DNA from 2 places in the Isachenkonia alkalipeptolytica genome. Region 1 is predicted to be linked to the other one. Evidence: riboswitches for the same ligand, from Rfam matches in the RefSeq annotation. Region 1 holds a riboswitch; the other holds the start of a gene.

The links. A riboswitch is a leader RNA that binds a small molecule or an ion and turns the genes downstream of it on or off. The one in region 1 is predicted to bind glycine.
Region 2: it holds a riboswitch for glycine, as region 1 does, so the genes downstream of both, ISALK_RS07985 (PTS sugar transporter subunit IIC) here and ISALK_RS11910 (GrdX family protein) in region 1, are expected to answer to the same signal.

What each region holds. Positions count from the first base shown of each region.
Region 1 covers NZ_SUMG01000018.1:19,004-27,799, reverse strand. Annotated here, with positions in the region: gene grdA (glycine/sarcosine/betaine reductase complex selenoprotein A) at 1-457, opposite strand, end outside; gene ISALK_RS11925 (glycine/sarcosine/betaine reductase component B subunit) at 582-1,868, opposite strand; gene trxA (thioredoxin TrxA) at 1,931-2,248, opposite strand; gene trxB (thioredoxin-disulfide reductase) at 2,334-3,281, opposite strand; gene ISALK_RS11910 (GrdX family protein) at 3,355-3,735, opposite strand; glycine riboswitch at 3,827-3,907, opposite strand; glycine riboswitch at 3,911-4,016, opposite strand; gene ISALK_RS11905 (tRNA (cytidine(34)-2'-O)-methyltransferase) at 4,151-4,645, opposite strand; gene ISALK_RS11900 (MBL fold metallo-hydrolase) at 4,808-5,578, shown strand; gene ISALK_RS11895 (DUF362 domain-containing protein) at 5,575-6,732, opposite strand; gene perR (transcriptional regulator PerR) at 6,890-7,306, shown strand; gene ISALK_RS11885 (DUF2225 domain-containing protein) at 7,345-8,043, opposite strand; gene ISALK_RS11880 (cell division protein FtsA) at 8,062-8,796, opposite strand, start outside.
Region 2 covers NZ_SUMG01000008.1:9,227-18,022, reverse strand. Annotated here, with positions in the region: gene ISALK_RS07995 (homocysteine S-methyltransferase family protein) at 1-311, opposite strand, end outside; gene ISALK_RS07990 (hypothetical protein) at 546-1,124, opposite strand; gene ISALK_RS07985 (PTS sugar transporter subunit IIC) at 1,213-2,259, opposite strand; glycine riboswitch at 2,448-2,554, opposite strand; gene ISALK_RS07980 (PQQ-dependent sugar dehydrogenase) at 3,021-4,238, opposite strand; gene ISALK_RS07975 (cupin domain-containing protein) at 4,533-4,880, shown strand; gene ISALK_RS07970 (reductive dehalogenase) at 5,211-6,434, opposite strand; gene ISALK_RS07965 (molybdenum cofactor biosynthesis protein MoaE) at 6,498-6,917, opposite strand; gene gloA (lactoylglutathione lyase) at 6,945-7,328, opposite strand; gene ISALK_RS07955 (PadR family transcriptional regulator) at 7,585-7,941, shown strand; gene ISALK_RS07950 (permease prefix domain 1-containing protein) at 7,956-8,678, shown strand; gene ISALK_RS07945 (hypothetical protein) at 8,671-8,796, shown strand, end outside.

The DNA of each region.
Region 1 (8,796 bases):
ATTCTCCTCGGATTTCTTCCATTTCTTCAATGATCTCATCAACTTCAAGAACCATTTCCATCATTCCGATTTGATCATCATATACAGTTTCATCTACAGCACTTTTGAAAGTTTCTTCTACTGCGTGAAATACTCTTAGTCCCAACTGGACTCCTGCTAATGGACCTGCAAAGGTTGGATCTCCGTTTGTTACGGTTTCTGCGGCTAATCCGGCAGCTTCAGCTTCCGCTGCTCCGATTACGATTACCATGTTTTCCGCACCGTGTTTTTCCGTAAGATCTTTAACTCTTTGCTGATTTTCTAAATCCATAGCACCTGCAGCCGTTCAGACAAAACACTCCGTGGAAGAATAAACCACTTCGGAGTCAGTGCTTTTTAAGCATTCTTCGATAGCCGGTCCTGGAATACCGTCTCTATCGCCAATGATGATGATTTTCTTTCCATCAAATACTGACATATTTACCATCCTCTCGTTTTTAATTTATATTTCTTATAGTAAGGTTTAAACATGTGTTAGCAATTTTTTTCCTTAACTTTAGATAATGGGTTCGTTTGTTAATATACAATCATAATTTTTGAAATTAATTTCCCTTACTGGTTAATTTCACAAAGCCGGTTTCGTTGGTAGCTCCGGTGATTGCTTGTATTTCAACCTCAATGCTGCCGTCGGCCCGCAGGCTTCCATCAAATCCTCCTGCAATGGAATCTACGTAGTCGGTCATTCCAATAATTTTTTTCATCGGAGGCAGAAGAATCACTTCATTAGCATTTCCGTTGGTTACCACCGCATCGGCTTTTGGATCCGCGTCGGCTAAAGATTGGGACGCGCCATCCCTTCCTGCATATTCATCGGTAACAATTACGGTTTTCACATTTTTCTCTTCAATTTTCTTGCAATTCATAATCAAATCCGTATCAGGATTTCCAAAGCCTTCCTGAGAAACAATGGCCCCGTCCAAACCTAAATATTCCGTAAGCTTTGCGGTCCAATTGGAAGATCGCTCTTTGTCCGCAAGATAAACATTTTCATTGGTAATAATCACCCCAACAAAGTTGATCTCTTTACCATGTTTTTCATAAAGATCTTCAATAATCCCATTATTTAAGTGTACATAGGTTGGGTTTTTGTCACAAGCAGAAACGCAGTTCCCACTGACAATAGCTCCATCCATGATTTCCGTGGGATATAGCAGTGTGGGCACAATTTTTTTTGCATCCACGCCATAGACGTAGGTGTCATGAAGCAAGCCTTGTGTTTGAAGCATGTACACATATCCGATTTTCGGTAAATCCGGATATTCTTCAACGGACTCTAATAGCGGTTTAGTTTCATATTCTTGAACTTCATCGGCCTCAAGTTCTTTAGCAAGTTCTCCTAAATACTGAGCGGCTTTAAATCCGATGGTTCTTACCGCTTCTTCATGATCGTACTGCTTCACACCTTCTACCGGGTTTGCCACAACAACTACATTATGGGTTTGAGAAAACGGAGAATATTCTGCTCCGGGGCCGGACATATCAATAATCCCTTCCTGAAAACCTACAATTTTACCCGCAGTAACTACTGCAACATTTTTAAGTGCGTGAGTTGTACCGCTACCGACGGTGTCCACTTTGCTTAACATTCCTGGAAAAATCCCTCCGGGTCCTTCAACTTTCACCCGTGGTTCGATTACATCCTTTACCGGTGTAATTCGCACTTCATCTCCTGGATGGGTAATATCGATATCAATGGATTCAATATGCTCATCTCCACCAATAGCCTCTAACATTTCTTCTTTGTTAACAAAAAGTGTTTTGTTCTCAACCTTTGTAGTATCACCAAACTTCACATCTTCAATAAAAATTCTGCCTAACTTAAGCTTCAAAACCTTCACCTCCCTTTTTAATTAAAGACCTGCAAAGCCATCTCTACAGGCCTTCTAAAACCTTAAACAAACTTTTTAATCATCGCTTCTACGTTTTCCTTAGAAGCTTCATCTTTAGTAACCTCTTCTTTCTTCTCTCCATTTTCATAAATGGCAATGGTAGGAAGCCCTAAAACTTTTTGTTTGATCGCCAATCTTCTGGCTTTGGTTGTATCAAGCTTTACAAATTTCACTTGATCTCCATAGACCTCTTCTAAGGCTTCAATATCCGGCATTAAGGCTTTACAAGGTTCACAACCTTCGCTCCAGAAATCTACTAAAACTGTTTTTTCTTCTTGCAATACTTCTTCTTCAAAGTTGCTCTTATCTACAGCTAGCATTTCATTCACCTCCTTGAAAGGGTTGATTTTAGGCTTTATTTATTTTTTATTATATAATTCACTAAGAAGTGAAATATAACCTTAACTATTCTTCAAAAGCGTGTTCAATATATTTTTCCGCTTGGATAGCGGCAACAGCTCCATCTCCTACGGCAGTAGCTACCTGTCTTAGGGTTTTCTCACGAACATCCCCCGCTGCAAATACTCCCGGTATGTCGGTATGCATATTATCATTTGTAATAATGTATCCCGCCTTAGATAACTCCATTTTTCCTTTAAATAAATCGGTTTCTGGAATGTAACCTACAAATATGAAGATTCCAAAAGTTCCGTCTTCCTCATCTGCTTCGTGTTCAGTAACTTCCCCAGTATTCAGGTTTTCAAACACAATAGATTCTACCATGCCGTCCCCTTTAATCTCTTTAACTTGCGTGTTCCAGATAAAGTCAATTTTCTCATTTTTAAAAGCTTTTTCCTGAATTGACTTCGCCGCTTTTAGTTCTTCACGTCGATGGACAATGGTAACTTTTCGGGCGAATTTTGATAAGTGGATGGCTTCTTCCACGGCAGAGTCTCCGCCTCCAATGCAAAACACTTCAAAGTCACTGAAGAAATCTGCATCACAAGTCGCACAGTAGGAAACCCCTTTACCCGTTAACTCAACTTCTCCGGGAGCACCTAGTTTTCGTGGAGTTGCACCCGTCGCTACAATTACAGATTTTGCTTTATACGTTCCTTTATCTCCTGTAAGAACTTTGATTTTATCTTCTAGGTTAACTTCTTGAATGGTGTCTTTTTCAATCTCTGCACCAAATTCTTTACATTGTTCCACCATTCTTGCTACTAGATCCGGCCCTGTGGCATTTTCAATGGACCCTGGATAGTTGGCAACTTCATCGGTGGTGGCGATTTGGCCGCCGGGCTTCTCTTTTTCCAATACTAGGGTAGACATTCGATCCCTTGCTGCATATAATCCTGCGGTTAAACCTGAAGGTCCTGCGCCAATAATAATAACGTCATAAATTTTTTCCATGCTTTCACCCCTTGATTTGATTTTTGATGGTTTTCATAAGTATATATACTCAAGCTTATGCTTGAAACGCCGACTACTTCGCTGACTCTAAAGCTCCTTTGATTAAATGATAATCAATTTCCTGAAAATCACTTAAAAGATCTTGCCTAAGACCTTGGGTGCGGTCTTGAATAGAAAAAAATTTTTTTGTGGTTTCTATACTGTCTTCAATCATTGTTACCGATTGGTAATTCAAGGATTTTGCCTTCCTTGAAATAAGAAGACTTTTATACGGTGTTTCATTTGGCTTAATACTTCCCGAAAGAGGATGAGATAAAAGTTCGTGCCCTTTATGAATTTGGTCCCGGGCATAGTATAAAACCTCCAGGTAACTTCCATCAAGATATAGCAGGAATTTTCTGTTTTGATACATGCTTTTTACTAAAGGATTATTGGTTACAAGCAAATAATTCACGCCCACCCTCCTTTTCTTTTTGAAAGAAATTTCTTTCAATTTATACAAACAAAAACAGAGGAACTATGACAACGCCCGGTTGCATAATCCACTCTGTTCGATTTACCTGAGAGTTTATTCCCAAAATGTCTTGGGCTTTGCTCCTTCGGTGCACTTTATGTGCTTTCCAGAGAACTGTCCAAGTACGGTCCTTTTGCCTGAGAGATTCACTAAAAAATGGGGTTTTTAGTTTATTCCTTCGGCGCCCGGGTTGTTTCCCGAGTCTCTCCCACACTCTTCATCCAGTGTTCTGCTATGAATTTTTAACTTCACAGTCATTATAATATAGATAATTTAAAAGAGCAATAACTTTTAATGAAATTTTAATATTTTTTTAACGAACTTCTTTTTAATATTAATTTCCTCTATTCTCCACCTAAAAATCCGAATCCTCTTTCAACATCATAGGAAAGTTCCATTGCCTTAATACTTCATAAATCACGACTGCGCATGCATTCGATAAATTAAGGGAACGGGCTTTTTCAATTTGCATCATGGGTATGGTGATATTGTTTTCAGGACTTTCTCTTAAAATCTTCTCAGGGATCCCTTTGCTTTCTTTTCCAAACATGATATACAGATCCTCATAGCTTTGATAATTGACATCACTGTAGAGGCGATGAGTTTTGGTCGTTGCATAAAAGATGTTTTTATCCTGATGCTTCTGATTAAATTCTTGATAGTTTTTGTAGTAATAAACTTTTAAAGAACTCCAATAATCGAGGCCCGCCCGTTTTACTGCCTTTTCTTCGAGGGAAAACTTAATAGGCCCGATGATGTGTAAAGTGGTATCGGTTACGACACAGGTTCTAGCGATATTACCGGTGTTTTGAGGGATTTCCGGTTCTAATAATACGATATTCAACGACATGATCCATCTCCTTTATAATCTGCTTCTTAATTACTTAATTCTTGCGGGATTACTAATACAACATTTTACTCTACCCCGGGATAAATGTCTATAAAGCTTAAATAAATGGGTATGATTTATTGTATATTCTTTAAAACTATTTCATAAAGGCGGTGGGTAACAATGAACACTCCTGAAAATCAAAGCACCTTTAATATCACTCATATTTACCACAGCGGGGTAATGATTGAAACCGAAGAAAAACTTCTTATCTTCGATTATTTTCATGAAAACGGCGCATTTGATGAAAAAGAATTTTTAAAGCTTCTACGACATCATGGGCATAAGGATTTTTATTATTTCGCAACCCATGGTCATCCCGACCACTTTACCCAAAAGATCCTCACTCAAGATTTTCAAAGTTCACAGGGCATGACCCGATATGTGTTCAGCGACGATTTAAAGACATATCATCAGGCTCACAGCAACATCACCCTTTGCCGGTCTTATCAGGACTTTGTAATTGACGGTTTACGAGTCAAGACCTTTGGCTCTACGGACCAAGGGGTTTCATACTTAATTGAAATTCCCCCAGAAAACAAATTAATCTTTCACAGCGGAGATTTAAACTGGTGGCATTGGAAAAATTTCTCCGAAGAAGAGAAGTTGCAGGAAAAGAAAGACTTTTTAGCAGAAATCAATAAACTCAAAAACCATTTGATTGCGAAGAACTCAACGCTGGATATCGGCTTTGTTCCCATAGACCCAAGACTTGAGGAGTTCTATGCCCTGGCCGGCAATGCTTTCTTAAAAGAAATTACACCGAAAATAATGTTCCCTCTTCACTTTCGTAAGAATTATTCCATAACAAAGGAATATAAGTCCCAATGTAACTTTCCGGAAATTTTTCAAAGCATTGCCCATCCATTGGAGCATTTTATTCTACAGTACTAATCTTTCTTCCCACTAAAAAATAATCTTTTTAGTAAAGAGTGTTTGACATGTACTGCTTTAACAGGGCATAATTCCTGGCAGCAAAAACACCTTATGCAGTTCCTCAAATCTGCATAGGGTTTTTTATTTTTCATTCGGATCACTTGGGCCGGACAGACTTTTGCACAGTCCCCGCAGGAAATACACTGCTCATGATCAAAAGTGGGTTTTGGTAATAAAACACTGTTTATGGGACCCTCCAAGAATTGAGGGACCCTCCCTTTTGCAAAATTCAGATCAACAATATCCGGTGTTTTGAACGGTTCTAACATAAAGTTTTCAGGAAGGATCCCCTGGATATTTATCTTAGCAAAGTCCTGATCAAGCAGCCCTCTTTCAACAGATCGCAGTATTGTAGGAACTGTGAAAGGATCGATATTAACCAACTGACAGGCCACAACGTCTAAAGCATAGGGGCTGGATGAACCAATCACTGCCCCTACTTTTCTAAGATCCCCAGCGGAAGGCCCTTCCCCTTCCATTCCTATAATACCATCCATAAATGAAAGTACCGGGGTTTTATAGTTGCAGACATCCACTAACATATTGGAAAAGTTTTTCAGTTCCGGGTACTGAAAGTGATACTCCGCTTTGATCAGCCCAGGAACAATTCCATACATGTTTTTTACCGCTCCTGTAAACTTCATCATCCCATGGGTCTTCAGTTTTGATACAGAAATCACTTTATCCACCTGTTCAAGCACTTCTATAGCAGTGATATCCGTTAATATTTCAGCACCGGGGTTGGGTTTTGTAATTTCCGCTGTATTATAGTTTAATTCAAAGCCACTATGCTCTGCCATTGCTTCTATTCCGCAGACTCTATAAACCCCCCGGAGCAAGGTTTTGTTAAAGGGTCCCCCGGGACTGTCTGCAATAATAATATCACAGCCATATTCTTTAAGGATATCTCCCAAAGCTTTTACAAATATTGGATGTGTGGTAACCCCTTCCTCAGGATTTTTTTTCATCAACAGGTTTAGTTTTAACAGTATTTTTTCCTTTGGTTTTACATACTTGGTAAGCCCTCCTAAATCTTCAATGTTTTTATTTATAGCCTCTTTCACTTCCAGATACTGATATTGATCACAGGGTTGTAAAGAAACCGTATTCATTTGATCACCTATTTCTTTCACTTTGGATTTATCTGTAATAAAAATCATATTCTTTTAAGATTATTTATCTATTGAAATTGACAAAGCTTTAACGTTGTTTTATACTTAATATAAAGAATCCGTTATGATCGTTTAAAATTTAAAAGGTGGTGTAACCATGAACAAACTGATCGAAACTTTGAAAGAAAATGACTGTAAGGTCACCCTTCAACGTATTGCTATTTACGAAACCCTTAAAGACACCAAAACCCATCCCAATGCGGAGACCATCTACAAACAACTGTCTCCCAAGTATCCCACAATCAGCCTAGCAACAGTTTACAAATCCTTAGAATTATTCGTATCCCTCGGCTTGATTCAGGCGATTAATGTGGAGGAAAACAGTTTTCGCTATGATGGCAACTCCAAACCCCATCCCCACCTCATTTGTTCGAACTGTAAGAAAGTAGAAGATCTTGATGAGCATCCGTTCTCCGATCTTGGCCAACAGGTGGAAGCCCTGTCCGGTTACCAAATTGAAAAACAACAGCTAAACTTTTATGGCTACTGTCCCGACTGTATTCAAAAATCTTAATTGCTTTTTTAGAAAAGAATAGTAAAGAAAGGCTTTTCCTAAGGACACTCCTGAGAGGCCTTTCTTTTTTGATTGTAGGCTTCCTTTGCCAGACGCCATTGTTCCCGGGCTTTCAGTTTAATATTCCGATGGTATTTTATCTCCTTGTGATCCACTACTTTCCCGAACCAGTTAATGGCTTGTTGGTAATTTCCGAGCTTTCGGTTTAGTTCTCCGATCAAATAGATCATGGGCACCTCTTCAATGGTTTCGATGGGTAAAGGCTCATTTTCATAGGCTTTACTATAGGCTTTCAAAGCATTTTCCATAAAAACCGTCTCTTTATCCGACCCCATTTCCCGGTAGGTCCAAGCCAGTTTTAAGCAAAGCCCTCCGATGTAACCCTGACTTTTTTGAAGCAAGGCCGCAGTTGCCAAAGCCAATTTATAAGCGCTTTCCACATCTTCCAGGGAACGGATTCCTCCATAGCTTCTCTTTATCCACTTCGAAGATATCCCCTGCTGTATAATTGGTATTTCTTGTTTTGTAATATTATCAAACTCTGATTCCGTAGCGCTGTATCCGCATTCAGGACACACCCAAACATGATAATGGATGGGACTGATTCCTTCATATTCTACAAAAAAGTCTTCATGGCGTTTTATTACCTTCAGTCGTCGATTTCTGGTTTTTTTAGTTGTAAATGAATTTTTACAAACCGGACAATCCACGTCTTTATCATATAGTCGCATATCCATTTTTATGCCTCCAAATTTTTATGTCCAATATATCTCTACATGGTCTCCTTCTTGTAATTCATCCAAAAAACCGGCTCTTCTTCCATTCAACGTCATCACAAGCTTTCCTTTCGCTTCCTTGCGATCAAAGTCGATATGATCAAAGATATCAGTGAAAATCACCGGCCATTTATTCGTCAAAATCTCAACCGGATTTTTATTAACATGAATTTTTATTCGCTTCCGATTTTTAACGGAATCCTTTTTTTCGCTTTCCTTCCGGTCAAAGTTTCTCCCCATTCCTTTATTAGTTTCTAAAAATTTTTTTTCCATCACTTCTTTTGAAGGGTTTTCTCCCTCTTTTAGGTCCCTATTTTCGCTGTTCCCCTCTTTATAAAGGACAATCTTATCAAGCTCTCCCACCTTAGCGTCAAGAGACTTCTTTTGGTCATTAACATAAAATGTGTAGTTTTCATGCCACTTTTCCGGTAATAAAGTCCTTAAGGTGTAGGTGCTCTTGTTCCTTGTGTGGTTGTACTCAATATGAATCCTATCCCGGTTTTTAATCGGAGCGTCAATTCCTACAATACTTTCGTTCAAAATAATACAAACACTCTGGTCTTCCGGAGAAGCAATTTGCATTTTTCGACCCTCGAGGATTATCGTTACTTCTTTAGGAGCCCCTGGAATAAATGTCCTTGGGTCAACGTTGGCTAGAGCCAGAGCATCTCCTACTTTAAGATTATTCCGTTGAAACATTTTTAACCTTTTATT
Region 2 (8,796 bases), on a different contig from region 1:
TCAAAAGCCAAACCTTCCAAGGTAGATCGAGTTTTCCCTTCTTCAATCATCCTCTCCATTTCCTCTCCTAAAGTCACAACAAAAACTGCACCATGACTGACCTTGTTAAAATATTTTCTTAAGTTCTTTCCGGAGATGATCCACTCTAACTCTTTTTTTGGAAAAACCTTCAATGCACTTTTGGGTTGTACTTTTTCCCTAACTCTGGAAAGGCAATTTTCCAGTAGTTCCTCTAAGTCATTCGAAAGGACTCCATCGGGGTGTCCCATATAACGAAGTATCTTTTTTCGATCTTCTTGTAGTAATCGCATCTCCACCCCTCCTTAATCCGAAATTTATCCTTGCCTTGATTTAAGTAATTTCTCCAACAGTTCCTTTTACACAAGTCGGTCCGTTAAGTAGTCCTTTCCTTGAAAAAAATTCTCCCTAATACCCATACCCTCATTCGTTTTAAAGATAAATTGAGTGTATTATGAATCTTTAAAACTGTCAATTCCAATAAGGATTTTTTTATCTTCGAAAGCTATTACCCCAAAACGAAACAATTACCCTACATGTAAAAAGGAGATTATCGTCGCTGTAATACCGATTACTGTTCCAAGTAGTAATTCACTTATATCATGACGTTTCAACTTTAACCTCGACCAAAAGACTAATGGCATCACTAAAAATACCAGACCGGCTTTAAAACCAAAGACAAAAGTTATCAGAGTTATCGGTCCCGAAACTCCACAGGCATGGCCGCTAGCCTTTTTTCCAATAATAAAGTTGGTAACCGACAATAGAATACCTGCCACAAGGTAAACCATAAACAATGCCTTCACACCTTGTGGCGCTTGTAAATATAATGTCCCTAGAAATCCTAAGACCTGTCCTGTCACCCCAGTGACAAATGCCAGATTCCGCTCCCATGTTCTTCCCTTTGTTCTGAATTTAGGAACCAAATATTTTATAGCATAAGCACTGGAGGGTACGATCACTAAAAAAACAATGGACCAGATAACCCAAAACTCCTGTTTATTATAAAAAGAAAAATCAATAAGATATATACTCATAATAGTTAATAAGGCTACCATCGGTACTACGGTTATGACGCTGATTCCTAAAGCCAGTTTGTTTTTCATACACTTCTCCCCCTCTTATGATTCATCTGTTTTTCTTTGAAAACTGTATCAGAGGAATATGAACTGAATATGAACTGTAAAGCCCGGTTTAAACGGCGGAGGCTTCCATGGGGTTATTGGATTCTTTTCCTTCTTTTTTTCCAATTCGTGGTTGATAGTTCCTAAAGGTTTTTGCACCGATGATTCCTGCAAGGATCCCTCCTGCCATGGCAAACACTAAAGAAAGGAATACCGTCAGAGGGCTATTAAATGCAAAGGGGGCAATAAGGCCGGGAATTGGAGATGCGGTACCCGGTGCGTGATTCACTATACCGAAATACGCTGCAGAGAGTCCTGCAAGGGCTCCCCCTAGAAAGTTGGAAAGATAAATGGGAATAGCATTCGCACTTACTATATCCGCCTGAGTTAACGGTTCCAACATGATTGCCAGGCTTTGACCACGGTCTCCGAGTTTCAGTTTTGAAAAAACGATTCCGTTGGTGAACGCACCGCCAAAGGTGGCAATGGCTGCAATGCCCATAGGTAGCCCTGTAAGGCCCAACATAGCAGTAAGGGCCATGGAACTTAACGGTGAGGTGCACATTACCTTCATAAGCCCTCCTAAGATAATGCCCATAAAAAGTGGTGACTGCAGCGCGGCTACAGAGATCATCTGACCAATACTGGAAAGCGTGGAATCCACCATAGGCCCACTGCTAAGGGCAATTATTCTCGCGAGTGGAGCTACTAATAATGCCCCAAATATAACATTCATTCCCGCAGGTATGCGTCGCTCAATATGGGGGGTGACTAAACCCAGGATGTAACCTGCAATGAATCCCGGAAGAATTCCCGCTCCTCCCACTGCTACGCCCGCGGATACCGCAAGGACAGGATTCACTTTCATTTGAATCATTGTAAGAGCAACCGCCGCGACTCCTCCCATGCTCCCGGAGACTTTGCCTACTTCTCCAAGAAATGCAATGTCCAGAAAATCTCCGGTAATATACAAATGGATGGCCTCCACTAAGAAAGTGGCAATCGCCGCACTGGCCAATCCGGACATAGCCTCTTGACCCTTAGGGGCCTTAAGACTAAAAATCGAAAAAATCAAAAGCATTGCAATTAACATCATGGTTCCAAGTAATATTTCCATGTTCCTTCCTCCTCATAAATTTATGTAGTATTCCTGTGACTAACCTTTAACTAACTTAATATAGTTTTGAGATTATTCCTTTCAGTAAAGCTGTAAATCCCCTCCTTCTTTTTACCGATTTTCCGGATTATTTTTAAATTGACAACAAAAAAAGGACGGAGAAACAATCGCACGCAAATTAAACATGCCTATTGTTCTCTGTCCTTTGTATCTGAAAGTTTCATAAGGATTCTTTGTTTTAGATCCCTTACTTGCTTCGTCGACGACCCCTCGGGTACTCTCCAGAGTTGTGTCCCGGTATTTGTACATAACCTGAAAGCTTCGGTACACCTTATGGCTTAGTGTCCCTTTCTCCTACGGTATGGGCTTTACCCATTCTCCAAATACCAATCAACCACATATAAAGTTTTAATCTGATTTCATCATAACGAAATTCATTCGAAAGGTCAATGAATTTTATAATATATAAGAAATTTAAGTTAAAAAGTGTACCAAGGGGTCGGACCCCATGGTACACTTTTCAGCCTTTTCTCCGAATAATATATTGCAGCAACGTAAAAAACAAAGATAAGACCACCATGGCGAACCAGGGGATGATAACAACCATATTGCCAAAATCAAATCGCCAAACCCACTTAATAAAAATTTCAAAAGGAAAGTAGCGGAATCCGAACAATAGTAAATTTACAGCAACTGTTAAAATGAGGGATAATATTATCATTCGTTTAATATATTCTAAGAATTTCACGCTGACTGCTCCTCTACTCTAATAGTATTGGTGTAATTCGTATAATCCGATCATCCTCCGATGCGGGGACCCCTCTACCATCCCGGTTGTTTGTAGCGATATATAAGGATCCTTCATGATAAACTACGGTCCTAATTCTACCGTAATCCTGAAACAGGGCTTCCTGACGCAGGAACTCTCCTTCCCGGTTAAAGTCAATACGCATAACCATATTGCCTCTCAATCCTGCAACATAAAGGGATTCCTCCACAAGATCTTCATGATGATAAAAGTCCATCCCTGAAGGGGCCAATGTAAATTCTGTATAACATACTACCGCTTCCTCAAAATCCGAGTCCTCTTCATCGCAGGTAATCTCGGGCCAACCGTAATTGCCTCCGGGATGTATATGATTGATCACGTCTAATCGCGTAGGCCCGTGCCCACTGGAAAAAAGCTCTTCTGTCCCCGGATGCCAGGCCAACCCCTGGGGATTGCGTATCCCATAGGCGTAAACCGGACTCTGATCAAAGGGATTGTCTTCGGGAATTCCTCCGTCGGGATGCAATCGTAAAATCATTCCTGCCAAAGAATCCACATTCTGGGCAAGTTCCGGATCCGCAGCGTCCCCCGTGGCAATATAAAGCATTTCATCGGGACCAAATTTGATCCGCCCGCCATTATGAATTCTTCCTCCAGGAATACCCTCTATTACCACTTCTTCTTCTCCTATTTGGTCTTCTTCAAAGGTATAACGAGCAACACGGTTGTAAAAATCCCCATCTTCCCGGTAGGTATAATATAAGTACAAATAAGCATCCTCTTCAAATGTCGGACTAAGGGCCATTCCTAGTAGGCCACCTTCCCCCGCATGCTCTACGGAATGAATCGTGGCAATTTCCCCCTCGTCTAAAATTTTAACCCGACCGGGGCGTTCTGTAACCAATATTCTGCCGTCGGGAAGATGAACAATTTCCCAAGGGATCTCAAGATTCTCTGCAACCACCTCGATCTCATAGTCGATATTCTCTATAGAGTGTCTTTCGCCCTCCTCTTCCCTAACAGGTTCTTTTTCATCTCCCTCTTCATCCCTGTGAGCGGTGGAATCTTCCCCGGGAAGTAACTCTTCCTCGAAATCCGGAGCAAAAATCGTTCTTGCTAAAAAATAATTAACAGCCCCGGTTTGCCACAAGAGAATTCCGGTCACCGCAATTACAAGTACAATCCATAAAGCCGTTCTTTTTTTCTTCATCTCTCTCCCCCTTATAATTCATTCTATTGATTTTGTTTTAATTATTTTCACTCTTTCTCTTCACTATGCTTTACTATGCATCAAAAAAAGTTGACTCGTCTTACCCTTGGATTTTCAATTAAGTACACTGCTTGACATTACATTTTATATTTTTAAATTGCCTTACATTTATATATACCACAATTTTTAAACGTTATCCCATGGAATTATCCGCGATAAGATTTTTTCCGATAATTTCGGGTACAAATAGAGCAAGGTAAGACTTAAATTAATAATCGAGAAGGAGATGAAATTATGGCAATCGGAGATATTAATGAGTTAGAAGCTAAAAAAATGAATCATCCGGAAGTAAAAGATGCTACTATGAAAGTCGCAATTTCTCCCAAAGAAGGATGGGAAGATCATGTGATGCGGATTATGGAAGTGGAGCCCGAGGGTTTCACACCGAAACATAACCATCCCTGGCCCCATATTAATTATGTAATCCAAGGAAACGGCACCTTATTGCTAGATGGTATGGAAAACCCTATTAAAGCAGGTTCCTATGCTTTTGTTCCCGCTGAAAAGCTTCATCAGTTTAAAAATACCGGGAGTGATACGTTAAAGTTTATTTGCATCGTTCCCGTAGAAGGTCATCAATAACAACTACTCCGTTTTTTAAATCATAAAACCTCCCTTTCAAGATTTTATATCCTATAGGGAGGTTTTATGATTTATTTTACTTCATTAAACAAAACTATTTAGCCGCCAAGCGGTTACGACTTTTGGATCAATATTTTCCTTTGGTCTTGTCATATCCGAATCCCTCACGTCCTTTCTGATACAGTGGTAGTCTCTTTTCTATTTCATCTTAAGAAACGAGACAAAACCATATTGTTATTTTAGCAGATTACAAAGCTTACTACCTCATTTTAAAGTTTCAAAAGTTAGACCCGGCAAAAGGTTCTATAAACCCTTTACCAGGTTTCTTTTTTATAGCCCCCGTCTTCGCGGGATCATTACTTCTCCACGATCTGCCCACCGTTCCTGTTTTAAATAGCCGTTTTCTATTCTATACAAAGTATTCGTTTGTAGAATACATCCCCGATCCCGTTCTGCACAGCCTTTGCATTCAAAACACTGCATGGATTCAAATCCATAAGTGAAAGGACACACGGCAATACAATTTGCACAACTGGCTCCATTTTCTTGCCAAAAATTCAAACAGCGCTCCCCCTTTATATACCATTTTTTCACTCCGGAGTTTCCAGTGATCTGGTTACAATCGATTGTTTGCTCTCCCTGGGTGATGGCTTCCGGTGGACAATGTTCTGCACAAAGAATACAGTTTTCGCAGAACTCAGTAATACCGAAATCAATTGGCTGATCGGGTTCCAAGGGCATGTCCGTAAGGACTTTTGCCAGTCGAACGTTGGAACCATATTCTGGTGTAATCAAAAGACCGTGTCGACCCAATTGACCAAGGCCTGCATCCACGGCAAGAGGAATACTTAAGGCCGTATCATTCATGGAAGGTATTGCCCGATACCCTAAGGCCCGGATATATTCCGCTAAAGATACTGCGGTTATACCCATCCTGGAATATCCGAAGGAAGTAGCTACACTGGCGTCTAGCTCCGGGGATTCATAAATCATCTCCTCATCCATCAAAAAAGCCAGTACAATTGCCCGGTTCATGGATCTGGGAATATAAAAACCCTCTTCCTTTTCCTCCGGCTCTCCTTCATCGATAATAATGAAAGGCTTTTCCATATCCTTGGAGTAAATCCATTTTTCATCCAGTTCCGTAATTCCCGTCAGATCTGATCCATATAGCTTTGCCGTATTTTTCACCATATCCGTCAACTCTTTGGAGGAATTACCCACCGGCATCTTCGAAAGATGTTCCGGAACAATCATAGACTTCCACTGCAAAAACTGATGATTGGGAAAGCCATAGGAACCCAGTATCAAATTCATTGCATTTGCCCCTAAATCCCTGGCATTCTCTTCCCTAGAAAAGCCTTTATCTCCTTGTTGCATACGGGTGCCCAGGTTCTTATGCATTTTTTCAAGAAAACCTAAATAGCTGGGCTCTCCCATATCTCGGGTGCTGACAATGGCAAAGGCCTGGTTTGTTACGGGGAATCGTTGGTAAATACTTCCATCCACCCTATAAGGTTTTTGATCAACTTTCATTTCATCTCTTGAAAGCAAGGTGATTCCTCCTTTATCCTTCCGAATAAACAACTTTTCCTACTTACCCATCTACAACTAACCTTATTGATGTTTTGAGTCGGATATTTCGATTTCAGTAACGCACTCATTTTTTATTTTTCCGACGGCAAATTGCAGGGCATCAATCACTCGCGGTCGAATATCCCCTCCAATGAGAACAAACATAATGTCGTCACCGACTTCCAATACCCCTTCATTTAACCAAACCTTTACATGGAAGATCCCCTCAAGTTCTTTTGTCTCTTCTATTACTTTCAAGACTTTCTCCGAGTCATAGGAAAACTCCAGTTTATTTATGATCCGTCCCTCATCAATTCCCTGTCGTACTTTAATCTTCGGAGTTTTTCGAACCACTCCATTATGGACCAGGTACATGCCTTCTTCATGGGCTTCAGGACCTTTTTTTACTTCCTTTAGCCATTCATCCATGGATGGTGGGGCCTTTTTTTGTTTATGATTCATGGTCAGAACCCTCCTAACTTTGGTTGTTTAAGCCCTTCGAATAATCTCCACTTCGTATCCGTCGGGGTCCGTGAGAAAATAATACCTTGGAGGTGAACCGGGAAGTCCCATTAGCTCCGTCACCTCATAACCCATTTCCTTATGTCTTCGTTGGGAGGCTTCCAAATCCTCCACGGATAGAGCCATATGACTGAATCCATCTCCAATGGTATAGGGCTTTTCCTGATTGTAGTTATAGGTCAGTTCAATTTCATGATTTTCAGCTTCATCGGCTAAAAACACCAAGGTAAATTCATGCTCTGGAAAATCCTTTCTTCGGGTTTCTTTTAACCCTAAAGCCTTCGTATAAAACTCCAGGGATTTTTCCAGATCCTTCACCCGTAGGCAGGTATGCAACATTTTATATTTCATTTTTAACGCCTCCATTATTTTTTTCTCACTTGGATATATATCCTTTATTTAATTGGATAATCAATTTGAAACTTAGATTTTCTGCTTTCTTATTATTATTGTATCTAAAATCTCCGCAAAAACCTACTATTTTTTAATTTTCAGAAAATCTTGACTTGCATAGTTCTTCTATGTATAATTTAAGCATAGATACTCTATGTATGTTTCTATCTTATTAACTTATTCTTTTTGTGTAATAAACCAAAGGAGGTAAATCATGAAATATGATAAAGGTTTAATCGGAGGAAGCACGGTACTGCTCCTGTTATCCCTTCTCAAAGAGCAGGATCGCTACGGCTATGAGATCATTAAGGAGTTGGAACTTCGATCGGAAAATGCTTTTCAGTTTAAGGAAGGAACCCTTTATCCCGTACTGCATCGTTTGGAGGCTAAGGGCTATGTAAAATCCTATCAAGCTAAAGGGGATACGGGAAAAAACCGCAAATATTACAAGATCACAAAATCCGGTCTAGAGGAATTGGAAGTGGAAACCGAAGCCTGGAAGTCCTTTTCTGAAAATGTGCAGAAAGTGCTTGCGGGTGGCAATGGAAAAACCTTGAATACTTACGGCTAGGGAGGTGGACATGAATGCAAACTAAGGATCCTGAAATAAACGATTTCATTAAAGAACTATTAAGAGAAATTCGTTTTTTCCCTGCAAAGAAAGAAATAGAACAGGAATACAGTGATCATCTTGAAGATAAAATTCGGGATTTAATCATTGAAGAAAGGATGACTAGAGAAGAAGCCCTTTTCATAACTCTAGAAGAAATGGGAGACCCTCGTGAAATCGGCAAAGCACTTAACGAAGTTCATAACCCTTTCTTAGGCTGGGCACTGTTAGTAAGTCGGGGGCTTTTGATTGTTTTCGGAGCTTTTGCTCTTCATTTGCTAATCTCTTTTAGCAGCGAATTGTTATTTCATAGCACGAGGGATATCGGAATAGAAGAAGACCTTGTGATTTCAGAAATTCCCATTGATCGAGAAATTGAAATGGATGCCACAACCTACTATTTTGACCGTGCGGTTATTCAAAATAACGGCGAAGCTTTTATTCTTATTGAAACCTTATCTTATACTAGACCTCCACGTATTCGAGGATTGTTTTTCACTTCCGTTCAAGATAATTTAGGAAACACTTATTACGACCTTACGATTCCTTATCGTTCACGGATTTTTCGGAAAGATTTAGTACTTCCTCTAAAAAACATAGCGGAAGAAGCCGAGTTTCTTACCTTGGAATTCGATCGTTATAACCGAGCGTTTGAAATTAACCTACCCCTTCCCGAAAGGAGGGATCCCTATGAATAAAAAGAAGAAATTAATTTTACAGATTCTTCTCTTACTAATCATACTTCTATTTATTATTAGCCAACAACAGCTTTTCTTTACCTGGGAGTCCGCCTACCGTCATGTTGAAAGATATATC